Regions from separate parts of the Rugamonas sp. GW822-FHT03B10 genome, predicted to be linked through region 3. Evidence: predicted binding sites of a transcription regulator. Region 3 holds the regulator's gene; each other region holds the start of a gene.
The links. Region 3 encodes NrdR, which represses ribonucleotide reductase genes. Its sites were predicted from a motif close to CACNANATNTNGTG; they were not measured.

Region 1: the regulator NrdR is predicted to act here: its motif matches at 3,261-3,274, upstream of AC1RQG_RS19830 (ribonucleoside triphosphate reductase).
Region 2: the regulator NrdR is predicted to act here: its motif matches at 3,388-3,401, upstream of AC1RQG_RS03745 (ribonucleoside-diphosphate reductase subunit alpha).

What each region holds. Positions count from the first base shown of each region.
Region 1 covers NZ_JBXANP010000013.1:102,979-109,691, reverse strand. The annotation lists gene AC1RQG_RS19850 (SirB2 family protein) at 1-148, shown strand, start outside; gene nirK (copper-containing nitrite reductase) at 304-1,746, shown strand; gene AC1RQG_RS19840 (formylglycine-generating enzyme family protein) at 1,749-2,531, shown strand; gene AC1RQG_RS19835 (SCO family protein) at 2,561-3,181, shown strand; gene AC1RQG_RS19830 (ribonucleoside triphosphate reductase) at 3,318-5,333, shown strand; gene nrdD (anaerobic ribonucleoside-triphosphate reductase) at 5,370-5,555, shown strand; gene AC1RQG_RS19820 (anaerobic ribonucleoside-triphosphate reductase activating protein) at 5,558-6,265, shown strand; gene ipdC (indolepyruvate/phenylpyruvate decarboxylase) at 6,356-6,713, opposite strand, start outside.
Region 2 covers NZ_JBXANP010000002.1:119,323-126,035, forward strand. The annotation lists gene AC1RQG_RS03730 (sensor histidine kinase) at 1-1,108, shown strand, start outside; gene AC1RQG_RS03735 (sigma-54-dependent transcriptional regulator) at 1,139-2,656, shown strand; gene ampD (1,6-anhydro-N-acetylmuramyl-L-alanine amidase AmpD) at 2,653-3,315, shown strand; gene AC1RQG_RS03745 (ribonucleoside-diphosphate reductase subunit alpha) at 3,583-6,507, shown strand; gene AC1RQG_RS03750 (ribonucleotide-diphosphate reductase subunit beta) at 6,587-6,713, shown strand, end outside.
Region 3 covers NZ_JBXANP010000006.1:324,368-331,080, forward strand. The annotation lists gene AC1RQG_RS13020 (pilus assembly protein) at 1-1, opposite strand, end outside; gene AC1RQG_RS13025 (pilus assembly PilX family protein) at 17-748, opposite strand; gene AC1RQG_RS13030 (PilW family protein) at 748-1,677, opposite strand; gene pilV (type IV pilus modification protein PilV) at 1,704-2,273, opposite strand; gene nrdR (transcriptional regulator NrdR) at 2,404-2,874, opposite strand; gene glyA (serine hydroxymethyltransferase) at 2,950-4,197, opposite strand; ZMP/ZTP riboswitch at 4,296-4,431, opposite strand; gene AC1RQG_RS13050 (SDR family oxidoreductase) at 4,598-5,347, shown strand; gene ybgC (tol-pal system-associated acyl-CoA thioesterase) at 5,601-6,011, shown strand; gene tolQ (protein TolQ) at 6,036-6,713, shown strand, end outside.

The sequences.
Region 1 (6,713 bases), on a different contig from region 3:
GGCCCTGCTGCTGTACATCGTGCTGGGCACCATCGCCCTCAAGCGCGGCAAGACCCGCGCCGTGCGCGGCACCGCGTTCGCGGCCGCCGTCGCCTCCTTCCTCTACATCGGCAGCGTCGCCTTCACCAAGCAAGTCTGGCCGTTCTGAGCGCGCCGCCGCGCGCGCCTCGCGTTTGGATAATCTGGATCAAGGATTGCCGCGCATCGACCGAGATTCGGTAACTTACATCAAGGAAAGTCTTCCACCCGGACCGTAGCATGGAACCGTCATCCACTTAAGAGATGACGCCATCAACCAACAAGGTGAAGAAGATGCAGAAAAAATACAAACTTGCCGCGACCTGGCTGGCCAGCGTCACCGCCGCTCTCAGCATGGTTCCCGTCAACGCTGCCGCCCCTGCGGCCCCGGCTGCCGAAGCCGCCCTGCCCGTTGTCGTGCAGGAACTGGTGGCGCCGCCCGCGCTGCCCGCGCGCATCACGCGCACCACGCCCGCGCGCGTGGTCGTCAACCTGACGGTGGAGGAAGTGGAACGCGAGATCGCCCCCGGCACGCGCTACACCTTCTGGACCTTCGGCGGCACCGTGCCGGGCAAGATGATCCGCGTGCGCGAAGGCGACACGGTCGAACTGCACCTGAAGAACCTGCCCGGCAACAAGCTGCCCCACAACATCGACCTGCACGCCGTGACCGGCCCTGGCGGCGGCGCCGCGCAGACCCTGATCGCACCGGGCAACGAGGCCACGTTCACCTTCAAGACCCTCAACCCCGGCCTGTTCGTGTACCACTGCGCCACGGCGCCGGTCGATATGCACATCGGCAACGGCATGTACGGCATGATCCTGGTCGAACCGAAGGAAGGCCTGCCGCCGGTCGACAAGGAATTCTACGTGATGCAGGGCGAGTTCTACACCTCCGGCGCCTACCGCGCCCCCGGCCTGCAGGCGTTCGACATGCAAAAGACCATCGACGAGAAGCCGACCTACGTGCTGTTCAACGGCGCCGACGGCGCGCTGACCGGCGCCAAGTCGCTCAAGGCCAACGCCAACGAGAAGGTGCGCATGTACTTCGGCGTGGGCGGCCCCAACATCACCTCCAGCTTCCACATCATCGGCACCATCTTCGACAAGGTGTACACGGAGGGCGGCAAGCACTACCAGGAGAACGTGCAGACCACCATGGTGCCGGCCGGCGGCTCGACCATCGTCGAATTCGTGCCGCGCGTGCCGGGCAACCTGACGCTGGTCGACCACTCGCTGTCGCGCGCGTTCAACAAGGGCGCCATCGGCCTGCTGAACATCAGCGGCCCGGATCGTCCGGACATCTACAGCAAGGGCATCAAGACGCCATTGCCCGGCGTGGTGGCCAAGGCCGCGCCGGCGGCGCCCGCCGCGCCGGTGGTGGCCGGCTCCGCCCACGCGGCCCAGCAGGTGCGCGGCAAGCAAGTGTTCGAGAGCACCTGCGCGGCCTGCCACCAGGCCGACGGCAAGGGCGTGGCCGGCGTGTTCCCGCCACTGGCCAACTCGGACTTCTTCCAGCAACGTCCGTATGAGATGGCGCACATCGTCATCAACGGCCGCAGCGGCGAGCTGGTGGTCAACGGCGACCACTACAACGGCGTGATGCCGGCCCAGAGCCTGGACGACGACGACGTGGCGGCCGTGATCAACTACGTCAACGTGGAGCTCAACAAGGGCAAGCCGGTGATCAGCCCGGCGCAGGTGCGCGACATGCGCAAGGCCAAGTAATCATGGCCACCGCGCCACGCCATCTGCTGGCCGGGTGCCTGGCGGCGCTGCTGTGCGCCGCCGGCGCCAGCGGCGGCGAATACCGCCCGCTGCCCGGCGGCCGGCTGCGCAGCGTGCTGCCGGCCGATGGCGTGGCGTCCGACGCCACCGTGGCCCCGTTCCGGATGCGCACCCGCCCCGTCACCAACGGCGAGTTCCGCGCCTTCGTGCGCGCGCATCCGGAATGGGAACGCGGCCAGGCGCCGGCCCTGTTCGCCTCACCCACCTACCTGCAAACGTGGGGCAGCGCGGACGACCCCGCGCCGCTGGCGGACGACGCGCCCGTGACCCGCGTGAGCTGGTACGCGGCCTCCGCTTTTTGCGCCAGCGAGCAGGCCCGCCTGCCGCGCTGGTATGAATGGGAATTCGCGGCCGCCGCCGACGAGCGCCGGCCCGACGCCCGCGACGACCCGGCCTGGCTGGCCCGCATCCTCGACTGGTACGCCTCGCCCGGCACCCAGCCGCCCCGCTCCGTGGCCGCCAACGCGCCCAACTACTACGGCCTGTACGACATGCACGGCCTGATCTGGGAATGGGTGGACGACTACAGCGGCCTGTTCGTGAACGCCGACAGCCGCGCGCGCGGCGAACAGAAATCGCTCGACTACTGCGGCGGCGCCGCCGTGTCGCTGGCCGACCGCCGCAACTACGCGGTGCTGATGCGCCTGGCCCTGCTGGCGGCCATGGAAAGCCAGCAGGACGGCGCCAACCTCGGCTTCCGCTGCGCCCGCGACCCCGCCCCCTGACGCCTCTCCCTGAACTCTAGGACTTCATCATGACCATCCGTTCAACCCTCGTACGCGGCGCGCTGGCCGGCGCGCTGCTGGCCGCCTGCGCCCTGCCCGCCACGGCGCCGCTGGCCGCCGCCGCCACGCCCGTGGCCCGGCCGACCTACGCCGGCGCCTCGCTGTACCAGCTCGACACCGCCCTCACCGACAGCACCGGCCAGCGCGGCAGCCTGCGCGACATGGCCGGCCAGGTGGCCATCGTCACCATGTTCTACGGCGACTGCAACGCCGCCTGCCCGGTGGTGATCGAGACGCTCAAGCGCACGGTGGCGGCGCTGGGCCCGCAGGGCCGCAAGCTCAAGGTGCTGATGGTGAGCCTGGACCCGTTCCACGATTCGCCGGTGTCGCTGGCGCAGCTGGCCAAGGTCCACCAACTCGACACCAGCCAGTTCAAACTGGCCGTGGCCAGGGACGAGGCGCAGACCCGCACGCTGGCGGCCGCCCTCAACATCAAGTTCCGCGTGATGGGCAGCGGCGAGATCAACCACACCACGCGCATCGTGCTGCTCGACGGCGGCGGCAACGTGCTGGGCGCCAGCAGCAAGCTCGACACCACGCCCGAACCGGAGTTCGTCAAGCAGATCGCGGCCGCGCTGAAGGCCGGCTGAAACGCGCCCGACAGCGCCGGTTCCATTTTTTTTAACCTGAATCAAGAATTAAGAAAGATGTTGCGGGAGTCGTTGACCACACCATATCTAGTGGTTAATCTGTAGATCCAAACTACAGATAGTATCCGGAGGGATTGTGGGCGAAGCCATACAACAAACATACATCATCAAGCGCGACGGCTCGCGCCAGCATTTCGACGCCGCCAAGATCGTCGCCGCCCTGCAAGGCGCCGGCCTGGCCACCGGCGAATTCGACGCAGACGGCGCCAGCCGCCTGGCCCAGGTGACCGTGCTGCGCCTGAGCGACATGACGGACCTGGCGCAACTGACCGTCGAGCGCGTGCAGGACACCGTGGAAGCCGTGCTGTACGACGCCGGCCACCGCAAGACCCTGCGCGCCTACGTGGTCTACCGCGAACAGCACCGCAGCCTGCGCCAGGACCGCAAATCGCTGGTGGACGTGGAATCGTCGATCAACGAATATTTGAACCAGCAGGACTGGCGCGTGAACGCCAACGCCAACCAGGGCTACTCGCTCGGCGGCCTGATCCTCAACGTATCGGGCAAGGTGATCGCCAACTACTGGCTCAACCACGTGTACCCGCCCGAAGTGGGCCAGGCCCACCGCGATGCCGACATCCACATCCACGACCTCGACATGCTGGCCGGCTACTGCGCCGGCTGGTCGCTGCGCACCCTGCTCAACGAAGGCCTGAACGGCGTGCCGGGCAAGGTCGAATCGAGCCCGCCCAAGCACATGTCGAGCGCCATCGGCCAGATCGTCAACTTCCTCGGCACGCTGCAGAACGAATGGGCCGGCGCGCAGGCGTTCAGTTCCTTCGACACCTACATGGCGCCCTACATCCGCAAGGACAGCCTGAGCTACGAGGAGGTCAAGCAGTACGTGCAGGAGCTGATCTACAACCTCAACGTGCCGTCGCGCTGGGGCACTCAGACCCCGTTCACCAACCTCACGTTCGACTGGGTGTGCCCGGAAGACCTGCGCGAACAGGTGCCCGTGATCGCCGGCCAGGAAATGCCGTTCACCTACGGCGACCTGCAGGACGAGATGGACATGATCAACCGCGCCTACATCGAGATCATGATGACGGGCGACGCCAAGGGGCGCGCGTTCACCTTCCCGATCCCGACCTACAACATCACCGAGGACTTCGCGTGGGAGAGCCCGAACGCGGAACTGCTGTTCGAGATGACGGCGCGCTACGGCCTGCCCTACTTCCAGAACTTCATCAACTCGGAGCTGAAGCCGAACATGATCCGCTCCATGTGCTGCCGCCTGCAGCTGGACCTGCGCGAATTGCTCAAGCGCGGCAACGGCCTGTTCGGCTCGGCCGAGCAGACCGGCTCGCTGGGCGTGGTGACGGTCAACTGCGCGCGCCTGGGCCACCTGCACCGCGGCGACGAGGCCGGCCTGCTGGCCGCGCTGGACCGCCTGCTCCAGCTGGGCAAGCACAGCCTGGAGATCAAGCGCAAGGTGATCCAGCGCCACATGGACAACGGCCTGTTCCCGTACACCAAACGCTACCTGGGCACGCTGCGCAACCACTTCTCCACGCTGGGCGTGAACGGCATCAACGAGATGATCCGCAACTTCAGCGGCGACGCCGACGACATCACCACGCCGATGGGCCGCGACTTCGCGCTGCGCCTGCTGGACCACGTGCGCGCGCGCATGCTGGAGTTCCAGGACGAGACGGGCCACATGTACAACCTGGAGGCCACCCCGGCCGAGGGCACGACCTACCGCTTCGCCAAGGAAGACCGCAAGCGCTACCCCGACATCCTGCAGGCCGGCACCAAGGACATGCCCTACTACACCAACTCCTCGCAACTGCCGGTCGGCTACACCGACGACCCGTTCGAGGCGCTGGAACAGCAGGACGCGCTGCAGCGCAAATACACGGGCGGCACCGTGCTGCACCTGTACATGACGGAGGCGCTGTCCAGTCCCGCCGCCTGCCGCACGCTGGTGCGCCGCGCGCTGGGCCGCTTCGGCCTGCCGTACATCACGATCACGCCGACGTTCTCGATCTGCCCCAAGCACGGCTATCTGAGCGGCAGCCACAAGTTCTGTCCCAAATGCGATGCAGACCTGATCGCACGCCAGCAACGCGACGTTGCGACCATCTAAACGAAAGGAACCACCATGAACGATATGAGCCACAATATGAGCCACACCGTGCAAGCCATGCCACGCACCGTGGTGCTGAACGACGCCGACCGCCAGCCGTGCGAGATCTGGACCCGCGTGATGGGCTACCACCGTCCCGTGTCGTCCTTCAACACGGGCAAGAAGGGCGAGTTCTACGAGCGCAAATACTTCCAGGAGCCGCAACCCACCGCGGCCTGCTGATCATGGAGGCCGGCCAGCTCAAGGTGGGCGGCTTCACGCCGTTCACCGCCACCGACTACCCCGGCCATCTGGCCGCGGTGGTCTTCGTGCAGGGATGCGCGTGGCGCTGCGGCTACTGCCACAACCCGCACCTGCAATCGCGTCCCAAGCGCAGCCCGCTGGCCTGGTCCAGCGTGCTGAAGGTGCTGCAGAAGCGGGCCGGCCTGATCGACGGCGTGGTCTTCAGCGGCGGCGAACCCACCACCGATCCGGCGTTGCCGGCGGCCGTGGACGAAGTGCGCGCGCTGGGATTCAAAGTGGGCCTGCACACGGCCTGCATCTACCCGGACCGGCTGCGCGAACTGCTGCCCAAGCTGGACTGGGTCGGATTCGACGTCAAGGCGCCGTTCGCCGACTACGCGGCCGTGACGGGCGCGCCCGGCAGCGGCGTGGACGCGGAAGCGTGCGCGCGCGCCATCCTGGAGAGCGGCATCCCCTACGAATGCCGCACCACCGTGCATCCCACCCTGCTCAAACCGGACGGCATCATCTCCCTGGCCTCCACGCTCGCCGGCATGGGGGTGAAGAACTACGTGCTGCAGGAATTCCGCTCGCAGGGCTGCGGCGACGCGGCACTGAACACCGGCGCGGTGGCGGGGTACCCCGGCCCGGCCATCGTCAGCGCCGTGTCCGACATGTTCCCCCACTTCACCATGCGGCGCAGCCACTAAAACAAACCGGGGTCAGGTCATGCCATTACGCAACTTGCGCGCAAGTTGCGTAATGGCATGACCTGACCCCGGTTTTCTGGGACTGGCCGCTTACTGGCTCTGCAGGCGTCGCACGCCATCCACGAACCGCGCCAGCGTGGCCGACAGGGCGCCGCGCGGCAGCATCGCTTCAATCAGCTGGAACTTGCCGCGCGTGGCCTTGGCCTTCTGCAACGCCTGCTGCAATTGTTCGCGCGTCTCGGCGCGATAGCCATCGCCGCCCAGCGCCGGCGCGGCGTCCGCGAAGTGCCAGTCGCTCAGGTCGTTGTAGCGGGCCGTGGGCTGGAACGTGCGCAGCATCTCCCAGCCGCAGTTGTTGAACACGATGACGATGGGGTCCCAGCCATAACGCTGGCAGTTGCCAAGCTCCCAGCCCGTCATCTGGAACGCGCCGTCGCCCACCAGGATG
Region 2 (6,713 bases), on a different contig from region 3:
GGTGATGGCCAACGTCGGCGACGGCATCCTGGTGGTCGATCCGCACGGCCAGGTGTTCGCCGGCAACCCGGCCGCCCAGCAGATGCTGGGTCTGGCCGGGCCCGACCTGCGCTTCCGCCTCGGCGACGTGGCGGCCCTGGGGCCGCTGGCGCAGGCTTATGACGACTGGCGCGCCGATCCAACCCACGGCACCGCCTATGTCACCATCAAGCCCGGCGCCGAACCGGCGCTGGACGGCCTGCCGGCCGCCGGCAGCGGCCGGCCCGACCTGGTCGCCCACCTGCAGGCGCGCTTCGCGGCCGTGGACACGGACGGCCTGGGCACGCAGCGCAGCGTGATCTTCCTGCAGGACGTGAGCGGCATCGAGAACCAGGCCCAGCAACTGAAGCTGGCCTCCATGGGCCGGCTCACGGCCAGCATCGCGCACGAGGTGCGCAATCCCTTGTCGGCCATCGGCCACGCCACGGCGCTGCTGGCCGAGGACCTCGACAGCGCCGTCCACCTGCGCCTGCTCAAGATCGTGGGCGACAATGTGAGCCGGGTCAACCGCATGGTGGAGGACATCCTGCAGCTGTCGCGCAAGGTGCAGCCGCACAACGAACCGCTGGCGCTGGACCAGTTCCTGGCCGAGCTCAAGACCGAGTTCGACGAGACCCACGGCCTGCCCGGCGACGTGCTGGCGCTGGCGGCCACGCCCGGCACGCTGGTGCGCTTCGACAGCCTGCACCTGCGCGAAGTGGTGCTGAACCTGCTCAACAACGCGGTGCGCTACGCCAGCGGGGCGCCGGCCAGCATCCGCCTGACGCTGGTGACGGGCCGCGCCCGCCGGCCGGAGTTGCACGTGCAGGACGACGGCCCCGGCATCTCGGCCGAGGTGCGGGCCCATTTGTTCGAGCCGTTCTACACCACCTCCAGCAAGGGCACGGGGCTGGGGTTGTATCTGGCGCGCGAATTGTGTTTGAATAACGATGCCATGCTCGACTATGAATACCGCTTCGAGCCGGCGCCCGGTCCGGACGGCACGCCCCGTTCCAGCGGGCGGTTTGTGATCACCTTCGCCCGGCCGGCCGCCGCGTCCGCCGCGTCCGCCGTTCCCGCGGCCGGGTAAGCCAGTCCGCGACAACTGAAAGGCCGTTTCATGAGTGTTCCCCGTGTGCTGGTCGTCGACGATGAAGCCGATCTGCGCGAACTGCTGGAAATCACCCTGCTCAAGATGGGGCTGGACGTGGACAGCGCCGCCACGCTGGCCGAGGCGCGCGCTTGCCTGGCGGGCACCGAATACGCGCTGGTGCTGACCGACATGCGCCTGCCCGACGGGCTGGGGCTGGAACTGGTGCGCGAGGTGTGCGCCGCCTATAAGAACACGCCGATCGCCGTCGTCACGGCCTTCGGCAGCGCCGACAACGCGGTGGTGGCGCTCAAGGCCGGCGCCTTCGACTATGTGTCCAAGCCGGTGGCGCTGGACCAGTTGCGCATCATGGTGCAGTCGGCGTTGCGGCTCACCGTGCCGGCCGCCGGGCAGGCGGCCAGCGCCGGCCAGCCGGTCAGCCGGCTCAAGGGCAACTCGGCCGTGATCCAGGCGCTGCGGGCCCAGATCGCCCGGCTGGCGCGCTCGATGGCGCCGATCGCCATCACCGGCGAATCGGGCAGCGGCAAGGAACTGGCCGCGCGCGAGATCCACGCCCTCAGTTCGCGCGCCGGCAAGCCGTTCGTGGCCGTCAACTGCGGCGCCATCCCCGAGGCGCTGATGGAGGCCGAGTTCTTCGGCTACCGCAAGGGCGCCTTCACCGGCGCGGCCGACGAGCGCGACGGCTTCTTCCAGGCCGCCAACGGCGGCACGCTGATGCTCGACGAGGTGGCCGACCTGCCGCTGGCCATGCAGGTCAAGCTGCTGCGCGCGATCCAGGAGCGGCGCGTGCGCAAGATCGGCGCCACCACCGAGGAGCCGGTCGACGTGCGCATCATCAGCGCCACCCACAAGAACCTGGCCCAGTGCGTGGAGCAGGGCAGTTTCCGCCAGGATTTGTTCTACCGGCTGAACGTGATCGAACTGTGCCTGCCGCCGCTGCGCGAACGGCTCGACGACCTGGGGCCGCTGACCGACGCCATCCTGGAACGGCTGGGCACCTTCGAGCACAAGGTGGTGCTGGGGCCCGGCGTGCTGGAGGCGCTGCGCGGCTACAGCTTCCCCGGCAACGTGCGCGAACTGGAGAACATCCTCGAACGGGCGCTGGCCTTCGCCGACGATGGCGTGATCGAAGTGGGCGACCTGGCCCTGAAGGGCGCGAAGATGGTGGAGGCCGTGGTGCCGCTGCCGTCGCCCGCGCCCGGCTTCGCCCAGCAGCTGGCGTCCACCGAGGCGGCCGCGTTCGGCCTCGACGCGGCCGGGCCGTCCGCGCCGCCCGAGGCGGCGGCGGTGGCGCCCCGGCCCACGGCCGTTCCCGGCGCGGCCGGCGCGACCATGGCCCTGCCGCACCTGGACGCGCTGCCGGCCAACCTGCCCGACTACCTGAACCAGATCGAGCGCGACATCATCCAGCGCGCGCTGGCCCAGACCCAGTACAACCGCACCCAGGCGGCGCAGCTGCTGGGCATCAGCTTCCGCCAGCTGCGCTACCAGATGCAAAAGCTCAACATCCAGGAACCGGAGGCGTGAACGTGCCCCCCTGTGCGCCCCGTTTCACGGTCGACGCGGATGGCTGGTGCGACGGCGTCCTGCGCTACCCCACGCCGCACGCGGACGCGCGCCCGGACGGCACGGCCGTCACGCTGCTGGTGGTCCACAACATCAGCCTGCCGGCCGGCCGATTCGGCACGCCCCACGTGTCCGACTTGTTTACCGGCCGCTTGGACTATAATGCCGATCCCTCGTTCGCGGACTTGCGCGGGCTGCGCGTGTCGAGCCACTTCCTGGTGCGGCGCGACGGCCGCGTGATCCAGTACGTGGCCGGCGACGCGCGGGCCTGGCACGCGGGCCGGTCGGCGTTCCAGGGGCGGCCGGCCTGCAACGATTTTTCCATCGGCGTCGAGCTGGAGGGCACGGACACGCTGCCGTTCGAGGCGGCCCAGTACGAGGCGCTGGCCGCGCTCACGCTGGCCCTGCAGGAACGCTATCCCCTGACCGATGTGCAGGGCCACCAGCACATCGCGCCGGGCCGCAAGAGCGACCCCGGACCGTTGTTTAGTTGGCAGAAGTACATCGAAACATGGGGCCGTCTGCTGAAGGAAAAGGCAACGGCCGGGGCCGGGTTAGTACCTGCTCACCGGCAACTGCGCTTCCCCGTGGGCGTTCCTGAAAGTCAACCGAAAAATTGATCTGAAATAAAAAATTTCCACTTGTCTTGCCCCATGCTGACCACTACAATCAGTGTATCGAATAAGCCGATTCACTAAATGTAGTGGTATCTCATGTCCCAGGTTCCAAGCCGCGTCCGTCTCGGCCTGCGAGCAACAGGAACCTTATTCATCCTTTTTTGTCGCTGCAACACCAGCCGTAACGCCAGGCTGGCCGTTTCATTTTGGCCTTTTTTATACAACACACGCCGCGCAGCCACGACTGCGCGCTGTTATCGGGGAGCTTAAATGCAATCTACTCAAGACACTTCCATCCAACCTGCGCCGGTGCCAGCGGCGACTGCGGGTATCGCCGGCGGCCAGGCCTCGGCAGCGGCGGCCTTGGGCGACTACCGCATCATCCGTCGTAACGGCGCCGTCGTCGCGTTCGAGCCGTCCAAGATCGCCATCGCCATGACCAAGGCCTTCCTGGCCGTCAATGGCGGCCAGGGCGCCGCCTCGGCCCGCATCCGCGACCTGGTGGAGCAGCTGACGGCCGCCGTGGTGGCCGCGCTGGTGCGCCGCCAGCCGTCGGGCGGCACCTTCCACATCGAGGATGTGCAGGATCAGGTGGAGCTGTCGCTGATGCGTTCGGGCGAGCACGACGTGGCCCGCGCCTACGTGCTGTACCGCGCCAAGCACATGGAGGAGCGCCGCCTGCAGAAAGAGGCGGCCGGCGCCACCAAGGTGGCCGCGCCGCAGATCCACGTGACGGAAGCCGGCGTGCGCCGCCCGCTCGACATGGACCAGGTGGCCGGCCTGATCAACGCGGCCTGCATCGGCCTGGAAAAGCACGTGGACGCCGACGCCATCCTGGCCGAAACCGTCAAGAATCTGTATGACGGCGTGCCCGTCGAGGAGCTGCACAAGTCCGCCATCCTGGCCGCCCGCGCGCTGATGGAGAAGGACCCGGCCTACTCGCAGGTGACGGCCCGCATCCTGCTGCACACGATCCGCAAGGAGGTGTTCGGCCAGGAAGTGGCGCAGGCCGGCGCCGCCGCCGCCTACGTCAAGTACTTCCCCGAGTACGTGGCCAAGGGCATCGCCGCCGAGCTGCTGGACCCGAAACTGGCCGAGTTCGACCTGGCCCGCCTGGCCAAGGCCCTGGTGGCCGACCGCGACCTGCAGTTCGGCTACATCGGCCTGCAAACCCTGTATGACCGCTACTTCCTGCACGTGCGCGACGTGCGCATCGAAATGCCGCAGGCGTTCTACATGCGCGTGGCGATGGGCCTGGCCCTGAACGAGCAGGACCGCGAGGCGCGCGCCATCGAGTTCTACCACCTGCTGTCGAGCTTCGACTTCATGAGCTCCACGCCGACCCTGTTCAACTCGGGCACGCTGCGTTCGCAACTGTCGTCGTGCTACCTGACCACCGTGTCGGACGACCTGGAAGGCATCTACGACGCCATCAAGGAAAACGCGCTGCTGGCCAAGTTCGCCGGCGGCCTCGGTAACGACTGGACCCCGGTGCGCGCGCTGGGCGCCCACATCAAGGGCACCAACGGCAAATCGCAGGGCGTGGTGCCGTTCCTGAAAGTGGTCAACGACACGGCCGTGGCCGTGAACCAGGGCGGCAAGCGCAAGGGCGCCGTGTGCGCCTACCTGGAGACCTGGCACATGGACATCGAGGAATTCCTCGACCTGCGCAAGAACACCGGCGACGACCGCCGCCGCACCCACGACATGAACACGGCCAACTGGATCCCCGACCTGTTCATGAAGCGCGTGATGGAGAAGGGCGACTGGACCCTGTTCTCGCCGTCCGACTGCCCCGACCTGCACGACAAGGTGGGCAAGGCCTTCGAGCAAGCCTACCTCGGCTACGAAGCCAAGGCGGCCGCCGGCGAAATCCGCGTCTGCAAGAAAGTGGCGGCGCTGGACCTGTGGCGCAAGATGCTGTCGATGCTGTTCGAGACCGGCCACCCATGGATCACCTTCAAGGACCCATGCAACATCCGTTCGCCGCAGTCGCACGTGGGCGTGGTGCACAGCTCCAACCTGTGCACCGAGATCACCCTGAACACGGGTCCGGACGAGATCGCCGTCTGCAACCTCGGTTCGGTCAACATGCCGGCCCACATGAAAGAGGGCAAGCTCGACCACGTCAAGCTGCAGAAGACCATCCGCACCGCGATGCGCATGCTCGACAACGTGATCGACATCAACTACTACGCCGTCGACAAGGCCCGCAACGCCAACATGCGCCACCGTCCGGTGGGCCTGGGCGTGATGGGCTTCCAGGACTGCCTGCACATGATGCGCGTGCCTTACTCGTCGATGGAAGCGGTGCAGTTCGCCGACACCTCGATGGAAGCGGTCTGCTACTACGCCTACCTGGCCTCGACCGAGCTGGCCGAGGAACGCGGCCACTACGCCTCGTACAAGGGCTCGCTGTGGGACCGCGGCATCCTGCCGCAGGACTCCGTCAAGCTGCTGGCCGAGGAGCGCGGCGGCTACCTGGAGGTGGACGGCTCGGCCGCCATGGACTGGGCGCCGGTGCGCGCCCGCATCAAGCAGTTCGGCATGCGCAACTCGAACTGCGTGGCGATCGCCCCCACGGCCACCATCTCCAACATCATCGGCGTGTCGGCCTGCATCGAACCGACGTTCCAGAACCTGTACGTGAAGTCCAACCTGTCGGGCGAGTTCACCGAGATCAACGCCTACCTGGTGCGCGACCTGAAGGCGCGCGACCTGTGGGACGAGGTGATGATCGCCGACCTGAAGTACTTCGACGGCTCGCTGACCAAGATCGACCGCATCCCGCAGGATCTGCGTGACATTTATGCAACCGCGTTCGAAGTGTCGCCAAGCTGGCTGGTGGAAGCGGCGTCGCGCCGCCAGAAGTGGATCGACCAGGCCCAGTCGCTGAACATCTACATGGCCGGCGCCTCGGGCAAGAAGCTGGACGAGACCTACAAGCTGGCCTGGCTGCGCGGCCTGAAGACCACCTACTACCTGCGCACCATCGCCGCCACCCACATGGAGAAGTCGACCTCCAAGACCGGCGCGCTGAACGCGGTGGCCGTGGACGGCGGCATGTCGGCCAGCGCCATGGCGGCGGCCGCCCCGGCGGCGGCTGCGGCTGCGGCCGCGCCGGTGGCCGAGGGCGCCGCCTGCTACCTGCGTCCGGGCGACGACGGTTTCGAGGAATGCGAAGCCTGCCAATAAGGGCTATAACTAATTAAGAGTGAACCGTCCCGGCCCGCCGGGCGGTTCTGTTCAGATCGAATTCGGAAGGAAAAACACCATGTCGCTGTCCTGGGACGAAGAAGCCGCTCCGGCGGTACCGCAAGCAGTCAACCAAGCCGTGCTGAATGGCGAGGCGAGCGCCGAGCAAGTGGCGCTGCGCGTGAACGCCGACGATAAACGCATCA
Region 3 (6,713 bases):
TTCGTTCGCCTCCGTCTCAATCGGCCCGGCGATAGACCGACTGCAACACCACTTCCGTCTCGGGATTGGCGCCAAAGCCGATTGCCGTCACGCGGTAGCAGTTGCCGCCGGGTGCGCCCACTTCGTCGCCGGGCTGATGGCAAGGGATGCGCTCGATCAGATAGCGGGGGCGGCGGAATGGCAGGAAGCCAGTGCCAGTCTGCATGGACGCCCCGCTGAAGGCGCCGTATTGCACGGTGTGGCCGCCGCCGTCCTCCGACCCGCGCAGGTCCGCCGCCTGCCATGCCGGCGCCGCCGCACTTGCCGCATGCGCGCACAGGCCGAGGTTGACCGGCCCAGTTCCGCAGCCGTCAACAAAGCCCAGTCCCGCGTCGGTGCCGGATGGCGCGCCGCTAAACAGCGCACTGCGCGCGCTCCACGAACCGGCGCCGGCACCTGCGCCACCCGTGCCTGCCCCATCAGCTTCGGCGCCGCCGCCATCGTGCCCCGCCGGGGCGGACACCGTCCGGGCCACATCGCGTTCTCCGTCCATAAGCGCATCCTCCGCTGCTTGAAACGCCACCTGCCTGTCCCGCCCCGCCCGCGCGGCCTGCTCGCCTTGCAGCGCCATGCGGGCCGCCGACGCGCCGACCAGCATCACGGCGATCAGGATCAACATCGTCACCAACAGCGTCACGCCGCGTTGCCGGCTGTCGCCTGCGCGTGCCCGTGTGTGCGCTCGCACGCGCGCGCGTGTGCCTGTGTTCATCACACGCTCCGATTGCGCAACTGGAACAAGGCAACGAATAGCCGTCGTGCGCGCTGTCGTTGCGCTGGCGGCATGGTCTGCTCGGCCACCCGCACGCCGGGATCGTCGCCCGCATGCGCGTCCGCATAGGCCGCGCCGAACAAGTCGTAGACGAGCGGCGCGCCATCGGGCCGCGTGTGCACATCGCCACGCAACAGCAATGCGACCCTAACGGTACGCACGCGCTTCCAGTACGTCTTGCGGTTCAGGTCGCGCCGCTGCTCGTCCGGTGTGGCGCCTGCCAGCGCGAGGCTGGCATCAAGCGCGTTGACAGCGCTGGCGTGCAGATAGGTATCGGGCACGCCATCGGGCGGCATGTCGAGGTCGACGCCATACAGCACCTGGAAACTGTCGACGCCGCGCACGATGGCGTCCGCGCCCCAGCCGCTGGCGCTGCGGTATTTGCAACGCAACTCCGGTTCGCCCCCGCCATCGTTGGCGACATAGAAGATGCTCCAGCCGCGCGCGTTGGCGGCATGACTGTCGGCCACACCAAAGCCGGCGCAGTTGACGGCGGAACCGTCTCCGTTGGCCGTGCCGCCCGATCCGCCAAACCGCAACGCCAGCACATCGCTGCCATTGGCGACCGGCGCCAGCGGATGTTCGATGCCGTCGCTACCGCGCATCAGGCTGCGCGCATCGAGCCCGCCGATGGCGGCGCTGGCCGCGGCGTCATAAGCTGCCGGCGCCATGTCGCCATCCCAGTTCACGTAGGCGCTCTGACGCACGGCCTGGCCGATGATGTCCAGCGCGTAGTGGCCGCCGTCGTTGAGCCACACGTTCTCGCTGTGCATACGGTAAGCGCCGTTGGCCAGCACCAGCATCGCACAGGCCAGCAGCACCACCAGCATACCGAGCGCCGTCGCCACCATGACTTCGGCCAGCGCCACGCCACCGTGCCTTGGCGCGCGCGGCCTCATGGCGCGAGGCCCACGGTGACGGCCACGCCGGGTGCGAACTCGCCTTCCGCATCGCGATCGGCCGTGCCGTCCGGATGCTTGCCGCGCCAGCCCACCTTCACCACCAGAGGCGCACTGGCGCCACCCGTGCACCGCCAGCGCAAGCGGCCGCCCTGCCACAGGGCCGCGTCGCGGCACACCAGCGCGCGCCCGGCCGGCAAGCTGGCGCGCACTTGCTGCTTGATTTCGTACAGATCGAACTGGGCCAACTGGCTGCGGTCGCAATGGGCATCGAGCGCGTAGCACAGCGGCGTTGGCGGTGCGGGCGATGGCTCGGCCACCGCGTCGTAGTTGAAGGACAGATAGGGATTGGCCGCGTCGGGCAGCGGCGGCGTGCCGCTGTTGGCGCGCATGCGCTCGGCCAGGCTGTTGGCCAGGTGCAGCGATTGGGTGAGCAAGGCCGATTGATGGCGCGTGCGCAACGCCGCCAGTTGCATGGCCGTGCCGCAAATGATGCCCAGCGCCAGCACCAGCAAGGCCACCATGATTTCCAGCATGGTAAAGCCGCGTGATCGTATCCATCGCATGCCGCACCTCCGTCCTCGCGGGCCGCCGATCTTGGCGGCTGAGGATGAAGTTAGCAGCGCACGCGCTTCAATGCATGAGGTGCGTCAACCGTGCGCCAAAGGGCGCTGACGGCGGGAAACGGCGAACGTGTCAGCCCTTGCGGGGCTTGCGTTCCTGGCCCACCTCGGCGATGGCGTCCTGGAATTCTTCCAGGTCTTCGAAATTCTTGTAGACGGAGGCGAAACGGATATAGGCGATCTTGTCGAGCCGCTTGAGCTCCTGCATCACCAGTTCGCCGATGTAGACGGAATCGACTTCGCGCTGGCCGCTGGTGAGCAGCTTTTCCTCGATCGACTGCACCGCCGTATCCACGGCCTCGGCCGCGACGGGGCGCTTGCGCAGGGCCAGCATCAGGCTGCCGCGCAGCTTGGCGGCCGAATACTCGGTGCGGCTGCCGTTCTTCTTGACCACGAACGGCATCACCAGCTCGATCCGCTCATACGTGGTAAATCGTTTATCACATTTGACGCAGCGCCGGCGCCGACGAATGGCGTCGCCCTCCTCCGATACGCGGGTATCGAGGACTTGAGTCTCTTCATGCTGACAGAATGGACATTTCATGTGGTCGGCGGCTTCGCTTGCGATTGGGGTGACAGGACGCCGGCCGGAGCCGGCGTCCTGCTGATACTACACCTGTCAGGCGGCGTACACGGGGAACGCGTCGGCCAGCAGCTTCACTTCGGCCTTCACGCGCTCGATGGTGGCGGCGTCATGCGGGTTGTCCAGCACGTCGGCGATCAGGTGGGCGACCTTTTCCGCTTCCGCTTCCTTGAAACCACGGGTGGTCATGGCCGGGCTGCCCAGACGGATGCCGGAAGTCACGAATGGCTTCTGCGGATCGTTCGGGATGCCGTTCTTGTTGGTGGTGATGTGGGCCGAACCGAGGATGGCTTCCGCTTCCTTGCCGGTCAGGTTCTTGGCGCGCAGGTCCACCAGCATCACGTGCGACTCGGTGCCGCCGGAGACGATGCGCAGGCCGCGTGCGATCAGGGTCTTGGCCATCACGTCGGCGTTCTTCACCACTTGCTGCTGGTAGGTCTTGAACTCGGGCGCCAGCGCTTCCTTGAAGGCGACGGCCTTGCCGGCGATCACGTGCATCAGCGGGCCGCCCTGGATGCCGGGGAAGATGGCCGAGTTGATGATCTTCTCGTGCTCGGCCTTCATCAGGATGATGCCGCCGCGCGGGCCGCGCAGCGATTTGTGCGTGGTCGAGGTGACGAAGTCGGCGTGCGGCACGGGGTTCGGGTACAGGCCGGCGGCGATCAGGCCCGCGTAGTGGGCCATGTCGACCATGAAGTAAGCGCCCACGGCCTTGGCCACGGCGGCGAAACGTTCGAAGTCGATCTTTTTCGAGAACGCCGATGCGCCGGCGATGATCAGCTTGGGCTTGTGCTCCTTGGCCAGCGCTTCCATGGCGTCGTAGTCGATGTCCTCGGCGGCGGTCAGGCCGTAGGACACGACGTTGAACCATTTGCCGGACATGTTCAGCGGCATGCCGTGGGTCAGGTGGCCGCCTTCGGCCAGCGACATGCCCATGATGGTGTCGCCCGGCTTCAGCACGGCGAAGAACACGCCCTGGTTGGCCTGCGAGCCCGAGTTCGGCTGCACGTTGGCCGCTTCGGCGCCGAACAGTTGCTTGACGCGGTCGATGGCCAGTTGCTCGACCACATCGACGTATTCGCAGCCGCCGTAGTAGCGCTTGCCTGGATAGCCTTCGGCGTATTTGTTGGTCAGTTGCGAGCCCTGGGCTTGCATCACGGCTGGCGAGGTGTAGTTTTCCGAGGCGATCAGCTCGATGTGGTCGTGCTGGCGCTTGTTTTCGTTCTGGATGGCGCCGAACAGCTCAGGGTCAACGTTGGCGAGGGTGTGATCTTTTGCGAACATGAAAAAACTCCAATCAATATGAGTAACTTGTTTCTGGCAGGTTGGATCGAATGAGGGAAGCCGATAGCGGAAAGACAGCCTCATTGTGCTTACCATCGGTGGGCTGCCCAGGCGAACGGCTATTGAAATCTCACGTTCCCCGGTGGATGCCCACCTTTCGCCAACGGACCAACCCGCCTGCCGGGTGCCCGGCCTGGGGATCATCGCAGCTTTTCGCCAGTTACGTGAGACGTAATGGAAGGCAAATTGTAAGTTAAAGGCAGGAATTGGGCAAGGAAAATGTTATCTAATTAACAATCAAGATGTCATTTTCCGGGCCTGAAACGCGGTTAATCTGAACCGGCGTGCATTTCGGCTACAATTTTGGCCTATCCTCCCCTTCCACCCACAAGGACAGAACATGATCGTATTCATCACGGGCGCGACGGCCGGCTTCGGCGCCGCCATGGCCCGCACCTTCGCCGGCCACGGCCACCGCGTCATCATCAGCGGCCGCCGGGTCGAACGCCTGCAGGCCCTGGCCAGCGAACTGGGCGCGGCCGCCCTGCCCGTCGAGCTGGACGTGACGGACCAGGCCTCGATCACCGCCGCCCTGGCCGCCCTGCCGGCCGACTGGCAGCCGATCGACGTGCTGATCAACAACGCCGGCCTGGCGCTGGGCACCACGCCGGCCCACGAATCGTCGCTGGCCGACTGGAACACCATGATCGCCACCAACTGCGCCGGCCTGGTGGCCATGACGCGCGCCGTCCTGCCGTCCATGGTGGCGCGCGGCACGGGCACCGTGATCAACATCGGCTCCACGGCCGGTTCCTACCCTTATCCGGGCGGCAACGTGTACGGCGCCACCAAGGCCTTCGTGGAACAGTTCACGCTCAACCTGCGCGCCGACCTGGTGGGCACCGGCGTGCGCGCCACCAACCTGGCGCCCGGCCTGTGCGGCGGCACCGAGTTCTCCAACGTGCGCATGAAGGGCGACGACGCGGCCGCCGCCAAGGTCTACGAGGGCACCACGCCGCTGACGGCCGACGACATCGCCAACACGGCGTACTGGATCGCCACGCTGCCGCCGCATGTCAATATCAACAACATCGAGATCATGCCGACCTGCCAGGGCTTCGGCCCGTTCGCCATCAAACGCACGGTCTGAAAGCCCGGTTTTCTTAGATAATTTAAGTAAACCACCGGCAAAAGTTGCCAAAACCGGATAAAAACGTAAGCGGTTGTTACAAGGCTTGGCATTTTGCCCGCCGTCAGCTTAACTGCTGGCGGCGCAACTTTACGCGCCGGGATGACGGAAACGACAAAATGGACGGCGATTCCACGAAAATCGACCGCCCGCCACAATCCCGACAACAAAGTCGCGTAAAATGTTGCTCAATCTCACTAGTAGTAAATCCAACATGTCTGCAGAGTTCACCTGGAATGTCCGCGTCTATTACGAAGACACGGACGCCGGCGGTATTGTCTATTATGCAAATTACCTGAAATTCTATGAACGCGCCCGCACCGAATGGCTGCGCGCCATCGACGTGGGCCAGCACGCGCTGCTGCAGCAACATGACGCCATGTTCGTCGTCAAGAGCGTCAGCGCCGAGTACCACGCGCCGGCCAAGCTCGACGACGTACTAAAATTGACGCTCAGGATAGAAAAAATGGGCCGCGCCTCCATCCTGTTTGAACAACAAGTCTGGTGCGGCGAGCAGTTGCTCAACACGGCCCACGTCAAGGTGGGCTGTGTCGATTCCGCGCTGCGTCCGCGCGCCGTGCCACCCGAAGTCGCCGCCCGCATGCGCGGCGTCATGCCATCCTGAAGCTACCACCCAGACTGTAAGCCCATGAACGTCACCCAAGACCTGTCCTTCCTGTCCCTCATCACCAACGCCCACCTGATCGTGCAGCTGATCATGGCGCTGCTGTTCGGCATTTCGCTGACCAGCTGGACCTACATCTTCCGCAAGATGTACGCCGTGCGCGCCGCGCGCCGCCAGACCATCGAATTCGAGAAGACCTTCTGGGCCGGCGGCAACCTGCACGCGCTGCACCAGAACGCCGGCAAGGACCGCGCCAACAGCGGCGCGCTGGCCCGCATCTTCGAGGCCGGCATGGGCGAGTTCATCAAGGGCAAGGCCTCGTATGGCACCCGCGACGCGCTCGACGTGGGCGCCGTGCTCGACGGCGCGCGCCGCGCCATGCGCGCCGCCTTCCAGCGCGAGATGGACGCGCTCGAATCGCACCTGGCCTTCCTGGCCTCGGTCGGCTCGGTGTCGCCCTACATCGGCCTGCTGGGCACCGTGTGGGGCATCATGAACGCCTTCCGCGGCCTGGCCAACGTGCAGCAGGCCACGCTGGCCGCCGTCGCGCCCGGCATCGCCGAGGCGCTGATCGCCACCGCCATCGGCCTGTTCGCCGCCATCCCGGCCGTGGTCGCCTACAACCGTTTTTCGCACGACATCGACCGCCTGGCGATCCGCTTCGAGAGCTTCGTGGAAGAATTCTCGAACATCCTGCAACGG